4 regions of the Geodermatophilus sp. URMC 61 genome follow, and region 2 is predicted to be linked to each of the others. Evidence: riboswitches for the same ligand, from Rfam matches in the RefSeq annotation. Region 2 holds a riboswitch; each other region holds the start of a gene.
The links. A riboswitch is a leader RNA that binds a small molecule or an ion and turns the genes downstream of it on or off. The one in region 2 is predicted to bind cyclic di-AMP.
Positions count from the first base shown of each region.

Region 1: it holds a riboswitch for cyclic di-AMP, as region 2 does, so the genes downstream of both, ACU610_RS03820 (NlpC/P60 family protein) here and ACU610_RS02850 (peptidoglycan DD-metalloendopeptidase family protein) in region 2, are expected to answer to the same signal.
Region 3: it holds a riboswitch for cyclic di-AMP, as region 2 does, so the genes downstream of both, ACU610_RS10240 (aggregation-promoting factor C-terminal-like domain-containing protein) here and ACU610_RS02850 (peptidoglycan DD-metalloendopeptidase family protein) in region 2, are expected to answer to the same signal.
Region 4: it holds a riboswitch for cyclic di-AMP, as region 2 does, so the genes downstream of both, ACU610_RS09710 (C40 family peptidase) here and ACU610_RS02850 (peptidoglycan DD-metalloendopeptidase family protein) in region 2, are expected to answer to the same signal.

Region 1 is NZ_JBRFHZ010000002.1:804,715-808,842, forward strand. Features, by position in the region: gene ACU610_RS03810 (D-alanyl-D-alanine carboxypeptidase family protein) at 26-1,768, shown strand; gene ACU610_RS03815 (hypothetical protein) at 1,867-2,211, shown strand; cyclic di-AMP (ydaO/yuaA leader) riboswitch at 2,409-2,558, shown strand; gene ACU610_RS03820 (NlpC/P60 family protein) at 2,575-3,657, shown strand; gene ACU610_RS03825 (M48 family metallopeptidase) at 3,878-4,128, shown strand, end outside.
Region 2 is NZ_JBRFHZ010000002.1:604,113-608,240, reverse strand. Features, by position in the region: gene ACU610_RS02855 (maleylpyruvate isomerase N-terminal domain-containing protein) at 1-558, shown strand, start outside; gene ACU610_RS02850 (peptidoglycan DD-metalloendopeptidase family protein) at 689-1,894, opposite strand; cyclic di-AMP (ydaO/yuaA leader) riboswitch at 1,906-2,072, opposite strand; gene pstS (phosphate ABC transporter substrate-binding protein PstS) at 2,524-3,624, shown strand; tRNA gene ACU610_RS02840 (tRNA-Ile) at 3,659-3,732, shown strand; gene ACU610_RS02835 (hypothetical protein) at 3,897-4,128, opposite strand, start outside.
Region 3 is NZ_JBRFHZ010000002.1:2,219,817-2,223,944, reverse strand. Features, by position in the region: gene ACU610_RS10250 (FMN reductase) at 1-610, opposite strand, end outside; gene ACU610_RS10245 (LLM class flavin-dependent oxidoreductase) at 607-1,716, opposite strand; cyclic di-AMP (ydaO/yuaA leader) riboswitch at 1,919-2,079, shown strand; gene ACU610_RS10240 (aggregation-promoting factor C-terminal-like domain-containing protein) at 2,298-3,119, shown strand; gene ACU610_RS10235 (FmdB family zinc ribbon protein) at 3,257-3,529, opposite strand; gene fmdA (formamidase) at 3,592-4,128, opposite strand, start outside.
Region 4 is NZ_JBRFHZ010000002.1:2,109,708-2,113,835, reverse strand. Features, by position in the region: gene ACU610_RS09715 (SpoIIE family protein phosphatase) at 1-467, shown strand, start outside; gene ACU610_RS09710 (C40 family peptidase) at 487-1,554, opposite strand; cyclic di-AMP (ydaO/yuaA leader) riboswitch at 1,569-1,709, opposite strand; gene ACU610_RS09705 (STAS domain-containing protein) at 2,097-2,438, shown strand; gene ACU610_RS09700 (DUF1932 domain-containing protein) at 2,507-3,310, shown strand; gene ACU610_RS09695 (ATP-dependent 6-phosphofructokinase) at 3,598-4,128, shown strand, end outside.

The DNA.
Region 1 (4,128 bases), 200 kb from region 2:
CGGTCCCGATTCGCAGAGGTGGTCCGTGTACTCGCTCTCCCGGTGGCGCCCCGGCCGCCGCGCGGTGGCGTCCCTGTCCGCAGGCGTCGTCGCGCTCGCCGCCGTGCTGTCGTCGGCGACCCCCGCGGTGGCCGACCCGACGGGCCGGGCCGGCGCGACCGCCAGCCTCCTGGACAGCCCCGAGCTCGACGATCTGCAGCGACGCGCCGACGAGGTGCAGGCCGACCTGCAGGAGCGGCAGTCCCGGGTCGTCGCGGCTCGGGAGGCCCTCACCGCCGCCGAGGCGGCCGCGGCGCAGGCGGAGGCCGACATCGTCGCGGCGGACGCCGAGCTCGCTCGGGCCCGGGCCGAGGTGGCCCGGCACGCCTCGGCGGTGTACCGGGACGCGGGTGAGGTCACGCCGCTGTCCGTGCTGCTGTCCGGTGGTGGTCCCGGGGACGTCGTCGCCGCGGGGGGCCTGCTCGACGCCGCCGAGCGGCACGCGGCCGCGGTGGTCGCCGCCGCGGAGCGTCGACGGCAGGAGGCCGCGGCGCGGCGGGCGGAGGCGGAGAGGACACGGGAGGCCGCCCGTGCCCGAGCGGCGCAGCTCGCCACCGAGACCGCTGAGCTGGAGGCGGCCGCGGCCGCGGCGAGCCGGGACCTGGAGGTCGCCGTCGCCGCCGTCGACCGGCAGCTGGGCCGGCAGCGGGAGGAGCAGCGGGCGTCCGGCCGGCAGGCGGCGGCCGACTGGCGCAGGCACCTCGACCAGCTGGCCGCGGCCGGCATCGTCCCGCCGCCGGCCGCGGCGCTGCGCGACCCGGCGGCAGGCCTGCCCGACGGGCTGGCGCCGGTGCCGGCGTCCGACGGCGGCGCGCAGGCGGGGGCGGCCGCGTTGCCCGGCGCGTCGGATCCGCTGGTCGTCCCGTCCGCCGAGGCGGTCGGCGCGGTCAGCGCCGCGGTGGACGCTCTGGAGCTGCCCTACGTCCCGGGGGCGGCGGGGCCGGACGCGTGGGCCTGCGGATCGCTGGTGCACGCCGTCTACGCCTCGGTGGGGATCGACCTCCCCGATGACCAGGCGGGGCTCTTCTCGGTGACCACGCCGGTCGACCCGGCCGACGTCCTCCCGGGGGACCTGGTGTTCCTCGGCGCCGGCCGCTCCGGTCTGGGCAACGTGGGCATCGCGCTCGACCGGCGGACCGTGCTGGCGGCCGACGCCCGCGCCGGTGCCGTGGTGGTCGGCCGCCCGGCGGCCGACCGGGTGCTGGGTGTCGCGCGGCCGAGCCTCGGGCCGCGCACGGCCGTCCGGGCGCCCGGACCGTCCGGCGGGGCGCTGCCGGTGGGGTGCGGCGCCGTGCGGTACCCGCCCGAGACGTCCGGGGGGTCGGCGTGGGGCGGCTTCCCGAACGGGTTGATCCCGCCCAGCGCGATGTGTCCGCTGGAGGTCGCCGGCCACCTGCTGCGCTGCGACGCGGCGGCGGCCCACCGGGGGATGAGCAGTGCCTTCGCCGATGCCTTCGGGACGCCGTTGTGCACCACCGACTCCTACCGGACCTACGCCGCTCAGGTGCGGCTGTACGGGGAGAAGCCGGAGCTGGCCGCGGTGCCCGGCACCAGCAACCACGGCTGGGGCCTCGCGGTCGACCTGTGCGGGGGCGTCGAGCGGTTCGGGACGGCGCAGTACGCCTGGATGGTCGCCAACGCCGGTCGCTTCGGCTTCGTCCACCCGCGGTGGGCCGACCCCGGCAACGGCCGCGAGGAACCCTGGCACTGGGAGTACGTCGGCGCCTGAGCCGGAACTGTCGGTGCCCGCTCCTAGCGTCCTGCCCGGATCGACCGGGGCCGCGGACGGCCTCCTGCGACGAGGGTCGGCGAGCAGAGGAGTGGACCGTGCACATCGACTGCGACACCTGCACCGCCCGCGGCACCGGCTGCGGCGACTGCGTCGTCACCGTCCTGCTGGGGGCGCCGCCGGGCTGGCAGAGCACCGACCCGACGGTGGTGCCGATGACCGGCCGGCGGGACGGCCAGCTGTCCGCCGAGGACGTCGTCGTGCTGCCGCCGGGGGTGGTCGTGGAGTTCGACGAGGTGGAGCGGCGCGCCGTGCGGGTGCTGGCCGACGCCGGGCTGGTGCCGCCGCTGCGGCACGAGCACGCCACGCGTCCGGCCCCGGCACGACGGGCCGCGCCGCAGCGGCGGGCCGGCGGTCAGGGGTCGCAGCGGCGCACCGGGTGAGCGGGGCGCGCCCGTCTCCGTGCGAGCCGGGTCCGACGGACGGCGTGTCGCCGACCAGCAGGAACACCGATCCCACAGTCCCCGGCACCCCCGATCGTCACTTCTTCAACAACCCCCGTACGGTGAGCCGGTCCGGCCGGGTGGTCGTCACCTGCAGACGGGTGACCTCGGCCGGTCACCGCCGAATCGCCCGAGGCGCCACACCGGCGCCGAGGGGGAACCGGGGACCCACCGCAGCACTGGGGTGAGTTCTCCCGCGCGCCGGTCCGCCGGGGCGCAGAGATAGGGCGCCTTCTTCCCAGCCCGAACCCGTCAGCTAACTCGGTAGGCGGTCGCTGAGGAAGAAACGGAGAGCCGCCGACCGTGGCGACCCCCCGCCCTGCCCAGAGGCATGCCGTCGATCAGTTCCACCCCGACCTCCCGGTCGCGTTCCGCCGCCCGACCCTGTCCCGCGGCATCGCCCGCGGACTGGTCCTGGGAGCCACCGCCACCCTCGCCCTCACACTGCTGCCGGGCACCGCCGTCGCGGAGCCGGAGGACGCCACGAGCGCCGCACAGGCCGCGCAGCTGGTCGCCCGGGCCGCGCACGAACTCGAGGTCCTGACCGAGCAGGTCAACGAGGCCCGCGAGACGCTGGCGCAGCAGCAGGACGCCGTCCGGAGCGCCGGCCAGGCAGTCGCCGCCGCCCAGACGCAGCTCGACGCGCTCGACGGCCGGATCCGCCAGGTCGCCCGCACCGCCTTCACCGCCGGCGACGGCATGCCGGAGCTGGACCTGCTGATGACCAGCGGGTCGGCCGAGGAGTTCGTCTCGCAGCTGGCCACCCTCGACGCCATCGCCGGCCACACCGACGACGTGCTCGGTGCGGTCGCCGCGTCCGCCGCCGCGGCCGAACGGGCCCGCGCCGACGCCGACGCCGCGCAGGCCGCCGCCCAGCGCACGCTCGACGACGTCACCGCCCGCCAGGCGCAGCTCGAGGCGGACACCGCCGACTACCAGGCGCAGTACGACGCGCTGTCGGCACCGCAGCAGCAGGAGGTCGTGGCCGCGCACGCCGGCCGGTCGGTCCCCGCCGCGCCGGCCGCCGCGGCCGGCGGCGCCGCGCAGATCGCCGTCGACACCGCCCTGGCGCAGGTGGGGGACCCGTACGTGTGGGGCGCCGGCGGGCCGAATGCCTTCGACTGCTCGGGGCTGACCCAGTACGCCTACGCCGCGGCCGGCATCAGCCTGCCGCACTCGTCGCGGATGCAGGCGGCGATGGGTTCCGCGGTCTCCCGGTCCGAGCTGCAGCCGGGCGACCTGATCTTCTACCACAGCCCCGTCAGCCACGTGGCGATGTACATCGGCAACGGCCAGATGGTGCACGCCTCGACCTCGGGTCAGCCGGTGAAGGTCGTGAGCGTCGACTCGATGGGCGGCATCACCGGGATGCGCCGGGTCGCCTGAAGGACCCCGTCCTCCTCACCGCTCGCAGGCTCGTGGCGAGCCTCGGGACGGGGCCGGGGACGGGGCCGCGGCGAGCTTCTGGACGGGGCCGGCCCGGGGCGGGGCCAGGATCGAGCCGCTGCCCGTGTCCCGGTCGGGAGTCCCTCCGGGCACCCGTGACCGGCCCACCGCCGCCGAGTGCCGTCCCCGACCGCCGCGGACCCGACCATAGGATCGGCGCGTGAGCGGGGCGGGCGGGACGAGCGCCCGCCGGGTCGCGCTCCTGGTCGCCGGTGTCCTCGGCGCCGCGCTCGTCGTCGTCCTCGTGACGGTCCCGCCGTGGACGCTGCTGCCCGAGCCACCGGGTGGGCGTACTCCCGTCGACCCCTCGTCGGTCCTGCCGCCGGACCTCCTCGCCCGGGCCGAGGCCTTCGCCAGGGCGCTGCGCCCGGCCTCGCTGACCTCCCTGCTCCTCGGCCTGGTCGTCTCCGC
Region 2 (4,128 bases):
TACCTCGCCGAGGAGCCGGTGGAGCTCGACACCGCACCGGCGGTCGCCGTCGTCGGCCGGCTGCCGCTGCTCAGCGTCGTCCTCGGGCAGGCCTACGAGCTCGCGGTGCACGGCCTGGACCTGGTGCCCTGCGGCGCGCCCCCTCCCCCGCCCGCGGTCCTGCAGTCCGGCCTGGCCGCGCTGGCCGACGTGACCGGCGCCCTGGCGGCCCGCGAGGGGGTCAGCGGCGGCGCGACGCTGGCGACGCCGGAGGGTGGCTGGGCCTTCGCCGCCGACGACTCCGGGTGGACGGTGCGCCGGACCCCCGCGGGCGACGTCCGCGGCACCGCAGTGGAGGCCCCGGCGGACCTGCTCCTGGAGGCCGCCTCGGGCCGGGTCAACCCGGTGGCGGCACTGGCCCGGCGACGGCTGCGCGTGCACGAGCTGGGCGGCCTGCTGGCCCTGGCGCCGATCGTGCAGTCGGCGCCGGGCATCCCGGGCGGCCCGATCCTGGCGCTGGCGGCGCAGACCCTCGGCGGTGTGGGCGGCCTGCTCGGCCGGCTGCGCGGACGGCGGTAGACCGGACGCGGCCGCCGGAGGAGCACTCCCCCGGCGGCCGCGTCGGTGAGGCCCCGCTCCAACGTCCCGCCCGGCCCCCTCTCGGGTCCCGCCCCGAGCGTGCGAGGGATGGGGAGGACGGGGTCCTTCTTCAGCAGGCGCCGCCCCGCGCGATGCCGTGCGCCTGGAGCCACGGCATCGGGTTGACCCGGCTGGCGTAGAGCCCGCCCTGGTGCACCTCGAAGTGCAGGTGCGGCCCGGTGGACTGGCCCTTGTTGCCCACGTCGGCGATGTGGTCCCCGGCCTTCACGACCTGGCCGGCGCCGACGTAGAACTGGTTCACGTGCCCGTAGAGGGTGATCTGCCCGTCACCGTGCTGCACGTACACGGCCTGACCGAAGCCGCTGGCCGCGCCGGCCTGCAGGACGACGCCGTCCTCGGGCACGTAGATCGGGGTGCCGATGGGGGCGGCGATGTCGATGCCCTGGTGCATGGTCCCCCACCGCGGGCCGTAGCAGGAGGTCATCCGGCCGGCGGTCGGCATGCCGGAGACGTCGGCGGAGCTGGCCAGTGACTGGCGGGCGCTCCACGCGGCGACCGGGTCGGCGGCGCCCTGCGAGGCGAGCAGCCGCTCTCCGGCCAGGCGCAGCTCCCCGTCGAGACGGGCCTTCTCCGCCGCACGGGCGTCGTAGTCGGCCTGGGCGCGAGCGAGGTGCTCGTTGGCGGCCCGCTCGGCCTCGTCGGCCTTGCGGGCGAGCTCGCCGAGCTGCGCGACGGCGGCGCGGGCAGCGCGGTCCGCCTCCTCGACCCGCGCCTGGACGGTGAGGAACTCCTGCAGCCGCTCGGCGCGGTGGTCGCCGAGCTGCTCCATGGTCGCGGCCTGCTGCAGCAGCTCGGTCGGGCTCTGCGCGTCGAGGATGAGCTCGAGGTCGCCGTAGCGCTCCTCGGCGCCCATGTAGGCCTCGCGGCCGAGCGCGGCGATGTCCTCCTTCGCCGCCACGACGTCGGCCTGGGCGACGGCGAGCTCGGCGGCGGTCCGCTCGGCCTCGGCCTGGCCCTGGGCCAACTGGGCGCGGGCGACGAGCGCGGCGTCGGCGGCGGCCTCCGCCTCGACGGTCATCCGCTGCAGCTGCTCCTCGGCCGCCTTGACCTGCTCCTCGATGGCCTTGACCTGCTCCTCGAGGGACGCCTGCTCCGAGGCGGCGGGTGCGGGCGCGGCGCCGGCGACGACGGGGGTGCCGGCCAGGAGCCCGGCCACCGCGGCGGCGACGACGACGGCGCGGCGCGGCGCGCGCGTGCGGCTGCGGGGTGACGTGGCGCAGCGGACCACGGTGTTCAGGCGGTGCAGGGTCGCCAAGGCGACAGTTCTCCCATCCTCGCGACCGCCTACCGAGTTAGCTGACGGGTTCGGGCCGGACGGCGCCCTACCTGCCTGCGCACCCCCTGCGCAGGCAGGACTCACCCCAGGAGTTCGGTGGGTCCCCGGTCCACCTCGGCCCCGGATCGGGACGTCGGCGGTTCGGCGGAGCCGTGCCGAGGCCCTCGGTTCCCGAGGAGCTGAGCCCGGCAAGGCCGTCGGGGAACCTACACGGATCGGAGCCTCGGGTCACGATCGGGTAACGGAGCCGACGCGCCGCCTTGCCGCCAGGGCACCGCCTCCACTACGCGGTGTCAGCACGCGACCGCCGTGCAGTGACCGGTGGTGCCGTCGTGACGCGCGAGGTGACCAGCAGAAACGCCGGAGTTCCGCGGTTTGCCGCCCGAACCTGCTCTCACACCCCGTGTCTGCTGTGATGTCGGCCACGCACTACTCCGATCGGGGGGCTGTGGACGCTGCCCGGGCGTCGTCCACAGGCCTCGGCGGCGGAGACGGAACCCGTGTAACGGCGCCCCGGGTGCCGATCGGTGGGGGCCGGGAGCGACGCCTAGGGTCGTGTCCGGACGCCCGGCGCGGAGCGCGCGGGGCCGGATGGCGGGAGGACGCGGGTGTCGGCCCGGAGGAAGGTCGCCGCAGCCGTCGGGGTCGCCGCGGTGGCCGGTGTGGCGGTGGCGCTGTCGCAGTACGTGCCCCCGAACGAGCGCGGCCAGGGCGCGGTGGCCGCCGGTGACCTCAGCGGCGCACTCGTGGGCGCCGGGGCGAGCAGCCAGCAGGCGGCGATGCAGGGGTGGACCGCCGGGTACTCGGCCGTGCAGCCGGGCGTCACCGTGGACTACGACCCGGTCGGCTCCGGCGGTGGCCGCGAGCAGTTCGTCGCCGGCGGCATCGACTTCGCCGGCTCCGACGCGCCGCTGGACGAGGAGGAGCTCGTCGCGGCACGGGAGCGTTGCGGCGGCGAGGTGTTCGAGCTGCCGAACTACATCTCGCCGATCGCGGTGGTGCACAACCTCCCGGGGGTGGCGGAGCTGCACCTCTCCCCCACGGTCCTGGCCGGGGTCTTCGCCCGGCAGATCGCCCGCTGGGACGACCCCGCGATCGCCGCGGACAACCCCGGCGTCGCGCTGCCGGGCCTGCCGATCACCCCCGTCAACCGTTCCGACGAGTCGGGGACGACCGAGAACTTCACGGAGTACCTGGCCGCCGCCGCGCCCGAGGCCTGGCCGTTCGAGCCGGACGGCGAATGGCCCGTGGAGGGCGGCGAGTCGGCCCAGGGCAACTCCGGGGTGGTGGCCGCCGTGGCCGGCGGCGAGGGGACCGTCGGTTACGCCGACCTCTCCCAGGCCGGCGACCTGGGCGTGGCCCGGATCGGCGTCGGGAGCGAGTTCGTCGCGCCCACGCCGGAGGCCGCGGCCGCCGTCGTGGAAGGGTCCGCGCCGCTGCCCGGCCGCGGTCCGTACGACTTCGCCCTGGAGCTGGAGCGGACGACGGCCGCGTCCGGCAGCTACCCCATCGTGCTGGTCAGCTACCACCTGGGCTGCATGGCCTACGAGGACCAGCCGACCGCCGACCTGGTCGCGGACTTCATGACCTACGTGACCAGCGAGGAGGGGCAGGACGCGGCCGCCGAGGTGGCCGGGTCGGCACCGATCTCGGACGCGCTGCGGGAACAGGCCCGGACGGCGATCGACGCCATCAGCACCGCGTCCTGAGATCGTCACCGCGTCTGGCAGTCTGGACACCTCCGGGGCGGTAGCTCAGCCGGTCAGAGCATGGGACTCATAATCCCTGGGTCGTGGGTTCGAGCCCCACCCGCCCCACGGGTGTGATGTCTTAGGACATCGGCATTCTGTGCGAGCTCGGCTGATCCTTTGCGAATTGGGTTCGGCTGAGGTTGAGGTCGTCGGGCGAGCAGGCCCGCACCCGACTCCGGGACGCAGGCCTGCAGCTCGGCGTCTGGCTCGGTTCGGGCTCGGGACGAGGGTCAGCCGCCGAGTTCTTCGCCACCGTCCAGCCGTTGACGCGCCATCTCCGCGAGGGGCTCGATCAGCTCCTCGGACCTGTAGGTGCGACCGGCCTCCAGCGGTGCCGGCGCCGGCTCCATCGGGATCACGAGGTCATCGCGCCCGTCGGGGTCGTGCAGCCACAGTGCCATGAAGTACACCGCGGGGATCCGCAGCAGCCGCACCTCGGCGTCCCCGATGTCGTCTCGGCGC
Region 3 (4,128 bases), 1.6 Mb from region 2:
GGAGCAGCTCCTCGAAGGACGGGACGTCGGCGAACGGGTCGGCCGGGCGCCGCTGGGCAGGGCGACCGGCGACCAGGTCGGCCAGCTCGCCGGCCGCACGGTCGATCCGGCGGGCCAGCTCGGCGTCCACCCCGCCGGCACCGGCCCAGTCCTCCGACGCGGCGAAGACGCCGGTGGGTGCGGGGACGGCGCGCAGGTAGGCGAACAGCGGGCGCATCGCGTGCTCGATGACCAGCGAGTGCCGGGCGGTGCCCGCGGTGGCGCCGAGCAGCACCGGCGTCCCGGTGAGGGAGTCCTTGTCCAGGACGTCGAAGAACGTCTTGAACAGCCCGCTGTAGGAGGCCGAGAAGACCGGCGTCACCGCGATGAGCCCGTCGGCCCCGACGACCGTGTCGATCGCCGCGCGCAGCGACTCGTTGGCGAACCCGGTGACCAGGTCGTCCGCGAGGTCGCGGGCGTGCGTGCGCAGCTCGACGACCTCCACGGTCGCGTCGTCGCCCCGCTCGCGCAGGGCAGCGACGGTCGCGGCGGTGAGCCGGTCGGCCAGCAACCGGGTCGACGACGGGGTCGACAGTCCGGCGCTGACGACGGCCAGGGTGCGGGTGGTCATGCCGAGACCTCCTCCGGGGTGGTCTGGCGCGCGGCGACCAGCGAGGCGTGGGTGGGGGCGTCGGGCACGTGCGCGGGCTTGAGCGCGGCGAACTCGCGGCGCAGCACCGGCACGACCTCCTCGCCGAGCACGTCCAGCTGCTCGAGCACGGTCTTCAGCGGCAGGCCGGCGTGGTCGATGAGGAACAGCTGCCGCTGGTAGTCCCCGACGTACTCACGGAAGCCCAGGGTCCGCTCGATGACCTGCTGCGGGGAGCCGACGGTCAGCGGCGTCTCGCGGGAGAAGTCCTCCAGCGACGGGCCGTGGCCGTAGACCGGCGCGTTGTCGAAGTACGGCCGGAACTCGGCGATCGCGTCCTGGCTGTTCTTCCGCATGAACACCTGCCCGCCCAGGCCGACGATCGCCTGGTCGGCGGCGCCGTGGCCGTGGTGCTCGAAGCGGCGGCGGTAGAACTCCACCATCCGGGCGGTGTGCTCGGCCGGCCAGAAGATGTGGTTGGAGAAGAAGCCGTCGCCGTAGTAGGCGGCCTGCTCGGCGATCTGCGGGGAGCGGATCGAGCCGTGCCACACGAACGGCGCCACCCCGTCCAGCGGCCGCGGGGTCGAGGTGAAGCCCTGCAGCGGCGTGCGGAACTGCCCGGACCAGTCGACGACGTCGGTGTCCCACAGCCGGCGCAGCAGCGCGTAGTTCTCCACCGCGAGCGGCAGGCCGTTGCGGATGTCCTGCCCGAACCACGGGTAGACCGGGCCGGTGTTGCCGCGGCCCATCATCAGGTCGACCCGGCCGCCGGCCAGGTGCTGCAGCATCGCGTAGTCCTCGGCGATCTTCACCGGGTCGTTGGTCGTGATCAGCGTGGTCGCCGTGGACAGCTGCAGCCGCGACGTCTGCGCGGCGATGTAGGCCAGCGTGGTGGTCGGCGAGGAGGAGAAGAACGGCGGGTTGTGGTGCTCGCCCAGGGCGAAGACGTCGAGCCCGACCTCTTCGGCCTTCTTCGCGATGGTGACGATCGCCTGGATCCGCTCGGCCTCGGTGGGCGTGCGGCCGGTGGTGGGATCGGTCGTGATGTCGCTGACCGAGAAGACGCCGAACTGCATGTCGGTCTCCATTGGTTGAGAGTGCAACTACCGGCCGGTGCAACGCATCCGGTCGGTCGGTATTCCCCTCGCCCGCCTCCCTCGGAGGGAGGCGGGCACCGGACTGCGACGTGACTCACGTTCCCGATGTGATCGACGCGATTGTCACGGGACGGTAACGGCCCCTACGGTGGCTCACGTCCGGTCGGTCGTCTCGTCCCCGTTCGGGGAGCCTGGTCGGACGCCGCCGAGTCGTGTCCGCCGCCAGCGGACGCGAGCCGGGGACCCACCGCAGTACTGGGGTGAATCCCGCCCGCGAGCACGAGACGCGGGCCGGTAGGGCTGCTTCCCGCCCGAACCCGTCAGCTAACTCGGTAGGCGGCTCACGGAAGAACGGAGCTCGTCGCATGCCCCGCCCACGGGCCCTCGCGGCTCGCCGGCTCACCCGGCCGCGCGCACCTCGCGCCTCCTCCCCGGCCTGCTGACCCGGCACTCGACCGCGCCCGCCGGCACTCCGCGATCCGCCGACGCCCCCGTAGACCGCGCCGCCCCGGGCTGTCCTCTGCACGGAGGACCGAGCCCGCGCGCCCTCTCGCCACGGAGCCCCCCACCTGATGGACACCAAGCAGTTCCCGGCCGTCCCGGCCACCGACGCCCCCACCGACCGGACCACCCGCCGTCGCCTGCGGCTGCCCGCCCGCGGCCGCCGTCCGGCGATCCTGCTGGCCACCGCCGCCGCCGGCGCGGTCGTCGTCAGCACCGTCATCGGGGCCCAGCCGGCCGCCGAGGCCGAGACCGAGACGGTCCCGGCCTCGATGAGCGTGGCCGAGCAGCTCGGCATCACCGAGGAGTCGGCCCAGCAGCCGCTCGCCGCCCCGGCCGCCACCGAGCTGGCCCCGCTGCAGGACCTCGCCGCCTCCCGCAGCGAGCGCCAGGCCGCCGAGGTACAGGCCGCGCAGGCGCAGGCCGCCGCGGAGCAGGCCGAGCTGGACCGCCAGGCCGCCGAGAAGGCCGCCGCCGAGCAGGCCGCCCGCGAGGCCGCCGAGAAGGCCGCGGCCGAGGCCGCCGCCCGTGAGGCCGCGGAGCGCGAGGCCGCCGAGAAGGCCGCCGCATCGGCTGCGGCCCCCGCCGCGTCGTCCGCCGCGCCGCGGGGCTCCTTCAAGGACTACGCGATGAGCAAGGTCGGCAGCGCCCAGCAGTTCAGCTGCCTGGAGAACCTGTGGGGCAAGGAGAGCGGCTGGAACCCCGACGCGCAGAACCCCAGCAGCACCGCCTACGGCATCCCGCAGTTCCTGAACTCGACCTGGGCCAGCACCGGCATCGCCAAGACGTCGGACGGCTACCGCCAGATCGACGCCGGCCTCATCTACATCGACAGCCGCTACGGCAGCCCGTGCGGCGCCTGGGCGCACTCGCAGTCCACCGGCTGGTACTGAGAGAGGACCCCGTCCTCCCCACCCCTCGCAGGCTCAGGGCGGGACCCGGGACGGGGCCGACGGCCTGCCGGGGCGCGCCGCGCCCGTCCGACGCTACGACCGAGGGGCCGTCCGCACGGGCGGTCCCTCGGTCGTTCTCAGTGGTGGTGCCCGCTCCGTCGGGGGAACCGGCGCCCGGCCGGAGGGCCGGTGACCACCGGTTCACCGCTGCGCGCCCGCTCGACGCGCGCGCGGTCGGCCTTCCCGGCGTCGCGCAGCGGCCCTCTCCATGGCCTGCCGCCTGAGACGGCGTAGACCCGCCGGGCCGGTTGGTCGCAGGAGGGACAGACGGCGGCGTCAGCGACGTCCTGCATGTCCCGTCGCAGGTCGAACGGGCCGCACTGCGGACAGCGGAACTCGTAGAGGGGCACGGGGGCGTCTCCTGCCGGTGCTGAGGGTCCGGGGCGGGGCCGCCGCCCCGGACCGGGATCGGTCAGTCCGCGACCAGCTCGCGACCTCCGCCGGCACCCTCCGGCAGGAGACTCCGGTCGAAGATCGACAACGGGATGCTGAGCGAGACCGCGCTGTTGGGGATGTCCACCACGCCGCCGATCCGGCCGTCGATGGGCGCCGCCCCGAGGAACAGGTACGCCTGCTCGAAGGTCCAGTCCATCGCCGGCATCAGGTAGTTGATGGCGTTGAGGCAGGCTCGGCGGTAGGCGACCGTGGCGTTCATGTAGTAGTTCCGGCCGTCCTCCACGCTGATGCCCTCGAAGGTCAGGTACTCCGAGTAGTTCGGGCCGACCCGGCCGGGCTTGAAGAACGGCATGTCTGTCTTGTACCGCTCCATCCCGCCCTTGATGACGTCGAAGTGCAGGTCGATGAAGCCGGGCATCTCGATGGCGCCGCAGAAGGTGATCTCCCCGTCGCCCTGCGCAAAGTGGAGGTCTCCGATGGAGAACAGCCCACCGGGTACGAAGACCGGCATGTAGACCCGACTCCCGACGCCCAGGTCCTTGATGTCCACGTT
Region 4 (4,128 bases), 1.5 Mb from region 2:
TGCGGATCGGCACCCTGGCCACCGCGCTCATCGCCCGCCTGGAGCAGCCGCCGGAGCTGGCCGGCAGCGGGCGGCGGGTGCTGCGCTGGTCCTCGGCCGGGCACCTGCCGCCGCTGCTCCTGCACGGCGACGGCCGGGTGGAGCTGCTGGCGAGCGAGCCGCAGACGCTGCTCGGTGCGGAGTCGACCGCGCCCCGCAGCGACGCCGTGGCGGAGGTCGGTGCGGGCGACACGCTGCTCTTCTACACCGACGGGCTGGTCGAGCAGGGCCGCACCGGCATCGACGAGGGCACCGACCGGCTGGTGGCCGCGGTGCGCGAGCTGGGTCCGGTCCCGGTCGACCGGCTGTGCGACGCGCTCATCGAGCGGATCGTCGGGCCCCGGCCGGAGGACGACGTCGCGATCGTCGCCGTGCGCTGTTCCGCGCAGGACGGCGCGGTCCAGGAGGGCGGCACCCCCGCCGGCTGACGGAGGCGCCGCCCGGGCCTCAGCCGATCCGGCGGGCGCTGTTGTAGCCGCCCATCGAGTCGATCGAGGCGACCTCGACCGGCTGGCCGGAGGTCGAGGCGTGCACCATCTGCTCGTCGCCGACGTAGATGCCGACGTGGCTGACCGGGCTGTAGAAGAACACCAGGTCGCCGGGCTGCAGCTGCGACCGCGACACCGGCGTCCCCGTCTGCGCCTGCATCCGGCTGGAGTGCGGCAGGCGCACGCCGGCGGCGGCGTAGGCGTACTGCACCAGGCCCGAGCAGTCGAAGGCGTCTGGCCCGGCGGCGGCCCACACGTAGGGGTCGCCGAGTTGTGCCAGGGCGGTGTCGACGGCGGTCGCCGCGGCGCCGCCGGCCGCCGCCACCCGCGGCGCCGGGGTCGGGGCCACCGCCGCTGCGGCCTGCTGCTGCGCGGCCGCGGCCTCCTCGGCCGTGTGCCGCTCCGCGGCCTCGCGGGCGGCCCGCTGCTCCTCGGCCGCCAGCCGGTCGTACACGGCCTGGAAGGTGGCGACCTGCCGGTCGAGGTCGGCCTGCTGGGCGGCGACCCGGTCCAGCAGCGCGGCGGCCTCGGCCGCGGTGCGCTCGGCCGCGCTGCGCGCCGCGGCGGCGGAGTCCGTGGCCTGCACCGCGCCGCCGAGGACACCGTTGGTGTGGTCGGCGATCGCCTGGAGCGTGCCGACCCGGTCGAGCAGCTCGTCGGGGGAGTCGGCGGTGAGCACCGCCGAGAGCGTGGTCAGCCGGTCGCCGGTCCAGGCGCCGCGGGCGACGGCGCGGACCTGCTCGCGCGCCGCGGCCAGGGCAGCCTCGGCGGCGGCGACGTCCCGGGCGGCCTGCGCGGCGGCGTCCTGGGTGGCGCGCAACTGCTCGCGCGCCTCGTTGAACCGCTCGGTGACGACCTCGAGGTCGTGGGCCCGCTCGGCGACGAGCGCGGCGGCCTCGGCGGAGGTCTCGGGGTCCTCGGGACTGGCGGCGGCGGGGACGGTCGTGAGCGTGAGGCCGCCGGCGGCGATCAGGCCGATCACGATGCGGGGGACCGCACGGCGGGCAGGGGTGGGTGCACTCGCCATGGAGGCGGGTCTGTCCTTCCTTCCACGGCCGCCTACCGAGTTAGCTGACGGGTTCGGGCGGGAAGACGCCCGGCGCTGCCCGGCCTGGCGGCCGGGTGGCGCTTCACCCCGGTGCTGCGGTGGGTCCCCGGCCCCCGATCCGGCGAGACGGGCCGGTACGGGGTTCGGCGGCGTCCGCCCGGTCGCCACGGGGGAGTGGCGGACGACCCGGTCGGACGGCCGGAACGGTAGGTCCGTGACCTCGGCGTGACAAACCGCGGTACGGGCGCGGTCGGACACCCCGGGTCGGGATGACCCACGGTGACCGGTCCGCGCACACTGCGTCCTGACGGCACCGGTAGCCACCGTCGACCCGCAGCGGCCCGCCGACGACGGGTCGGTGCTCGCGATCCCGTCCGAGCTGGTCCACCACGTGCTGCCGGACCTCCGGTCGAGGGGGTCCGCGCTCTCCGGCTGCCCCCCGGAGGCCCGTGCAGTGACGGTCCGGTGACACTGCTCGGGTCCTGCTTGTCGCTGGGGACGGGCGCGGTCACAGTGGGGGCGTGCACCACCTGAGCTCCGGGTCCGAGCCGCCGAGCGGCTCCTACCGGGTGGTGCAGGAGGGCGCCGGCCCGGTCCTGCACCTGATCGGCGACGTCGACGAACCCCTCGTGCGGCGGATGCGCGCCGACGGCCTCGACGAGCGCGAGCTGGTGGCCGTGCAGGTCGCCTCCGTCGGTTACATCGACTCCACGGGGCTGTCGCTGCTGGTGCGGTGGGCGCAGTCCGCGGCGCGCGACGGGCGGCCGGCGGTGCTCCGGTCGGCGTCCCCGCGGTTCCGCAAGGTGCTCGACCTGGCCGGCATCTCGGTGCTCTTCGTCCTCGCGGACGACGGCCGCGGCTGACCGGCCGCACCGGTCCCGGCCTACAGTCCGCCGGGGCGGCCCGCCGGGGGCCGCAGGAGGTGGGGACCGTGGACCGACCGCCGGCGATCGCGCTGCTGGGACTGGGGGAGGCCGGGGCGGAGATCGCCCGCGACCTGGTCGCTCTCGGTGCCGACGTGCGGGGCTACGACCCCCGGGTGGCTCCGCCACCCGGGGTGCTGCCGCGCACCGACGAGGCCGCGGCGGTCGCGGACGCCGACCTGGTGCTCAGCGTGAACAGCGCCGCCGACGCGCCCGTCGCGCTGCGCAACGCCCTGCCCCGGCTGCAGCCCGGGGCGATCTGGGCCGACCTCAACACCGCCGCGCCCCGCGTGAAGCGGGACCTCGCCGCGACCCTCGCCGACCGGGGTGTCCCGGTGGCCGACGTGGCGCTGCTGGGGACCGTCCCCGGGCGCGGGCTGCGCACCCCGATGCTGGTGTCCGGGGACGGCGCCCGCAGGTACGCGCAGGTGCTGGCCGGGTTCGGCGTGACCGTGGACGTGCTCGACGGTCCGGCGGGTGCGGCGATCTCCCGCAAGCTGTTGCGCAGCGTCTTCTGGAAGGGCGTGGCCGCCGCCGTGGTGGAGGCGGTGCAGGGCGCGGAGGCGGCCGGGGTCGGCGACTGGCTGCGGCGCGACATCGCCGCGGAGCTGGACCGCTTCGCCGCCACCGACCTCGAGGTGTTCCTGACCACGTCCCGCGAGCACGCCCGCCGCCGGACCGCGGAGATGGCGGCCGCCGCCCAGCAGCTGGCCGACCTGGGCGTGCCGGCCCGGGTGGCCGCCGCCGCGCGGGACCAGCTGGCGGCCCTGGCCGACGAGGCGACCCCAGGCGAGGACGGCGGCGGGTCCTGACCGGCGGCAGGCGTCCAGCGAACGCACAGCGCGGGTCCGGGCGGCCTCCAGGCCGGCCGGTCACGGTGGTTGCACACTGCGACCTGAGAAGCACCGTGAGCCACCCCGACCCGACCTCCAGCCGGCCCGGCCTGACCGCGCCTCCTGTGGCGCACGGGGCTGGTGGTGCGGCCGGCCGGGGCGACGAACGGAGGCGCGGCACACTGGGTCGAGGTGTCGCGGTGTCGTCATGTCGTCATGACGTATGGTCGATGGCGACCCGGCCCACGACCCCAGGGAGACAGCCGGTGCGTATCGGTGTGCTGACCGGCGGGGGCGACTGCCCCGGCCTCAACGCCGTCATCCGCTCGGTCGTCCGCACTGCGACGACCCAGTACGGCAGCTCGGTGATCGGTTTCCGCGACGGCTGGCGCGGCCTGCTCGAGAACCGCACCACCCCGCTGGACGTCGCCGCCGTCGACGGCCTGCTCACCCGCGGCGGGACGACGCTGGGCTCGGCCCGGGTGGCGCCGGAGAAGCTGCACGCCGGCCTCGACGACATGAGGGCCGTGCTGGACCAGCACGGGGTCGACGTGCTCATCCCGATCGGCGGTGAGGGCACGCTGACGGCGGCCCACCTCCTGTCGGAGGCCGGCGTCCCGGTCGTCGGCATCCCCAAGACCATCGACAACGACATCGACTGCACCGACCTGACCTTCGGCTTCGACACCGCGGTCAGCATCGCCACGGAGATGATCGACCGGCTGCACACCACCGCGGAGTCGCACCAGCGGGTGCTGCTGGTGGAGGTGATGGGCCGGCACGCCGGGTGGATCGCG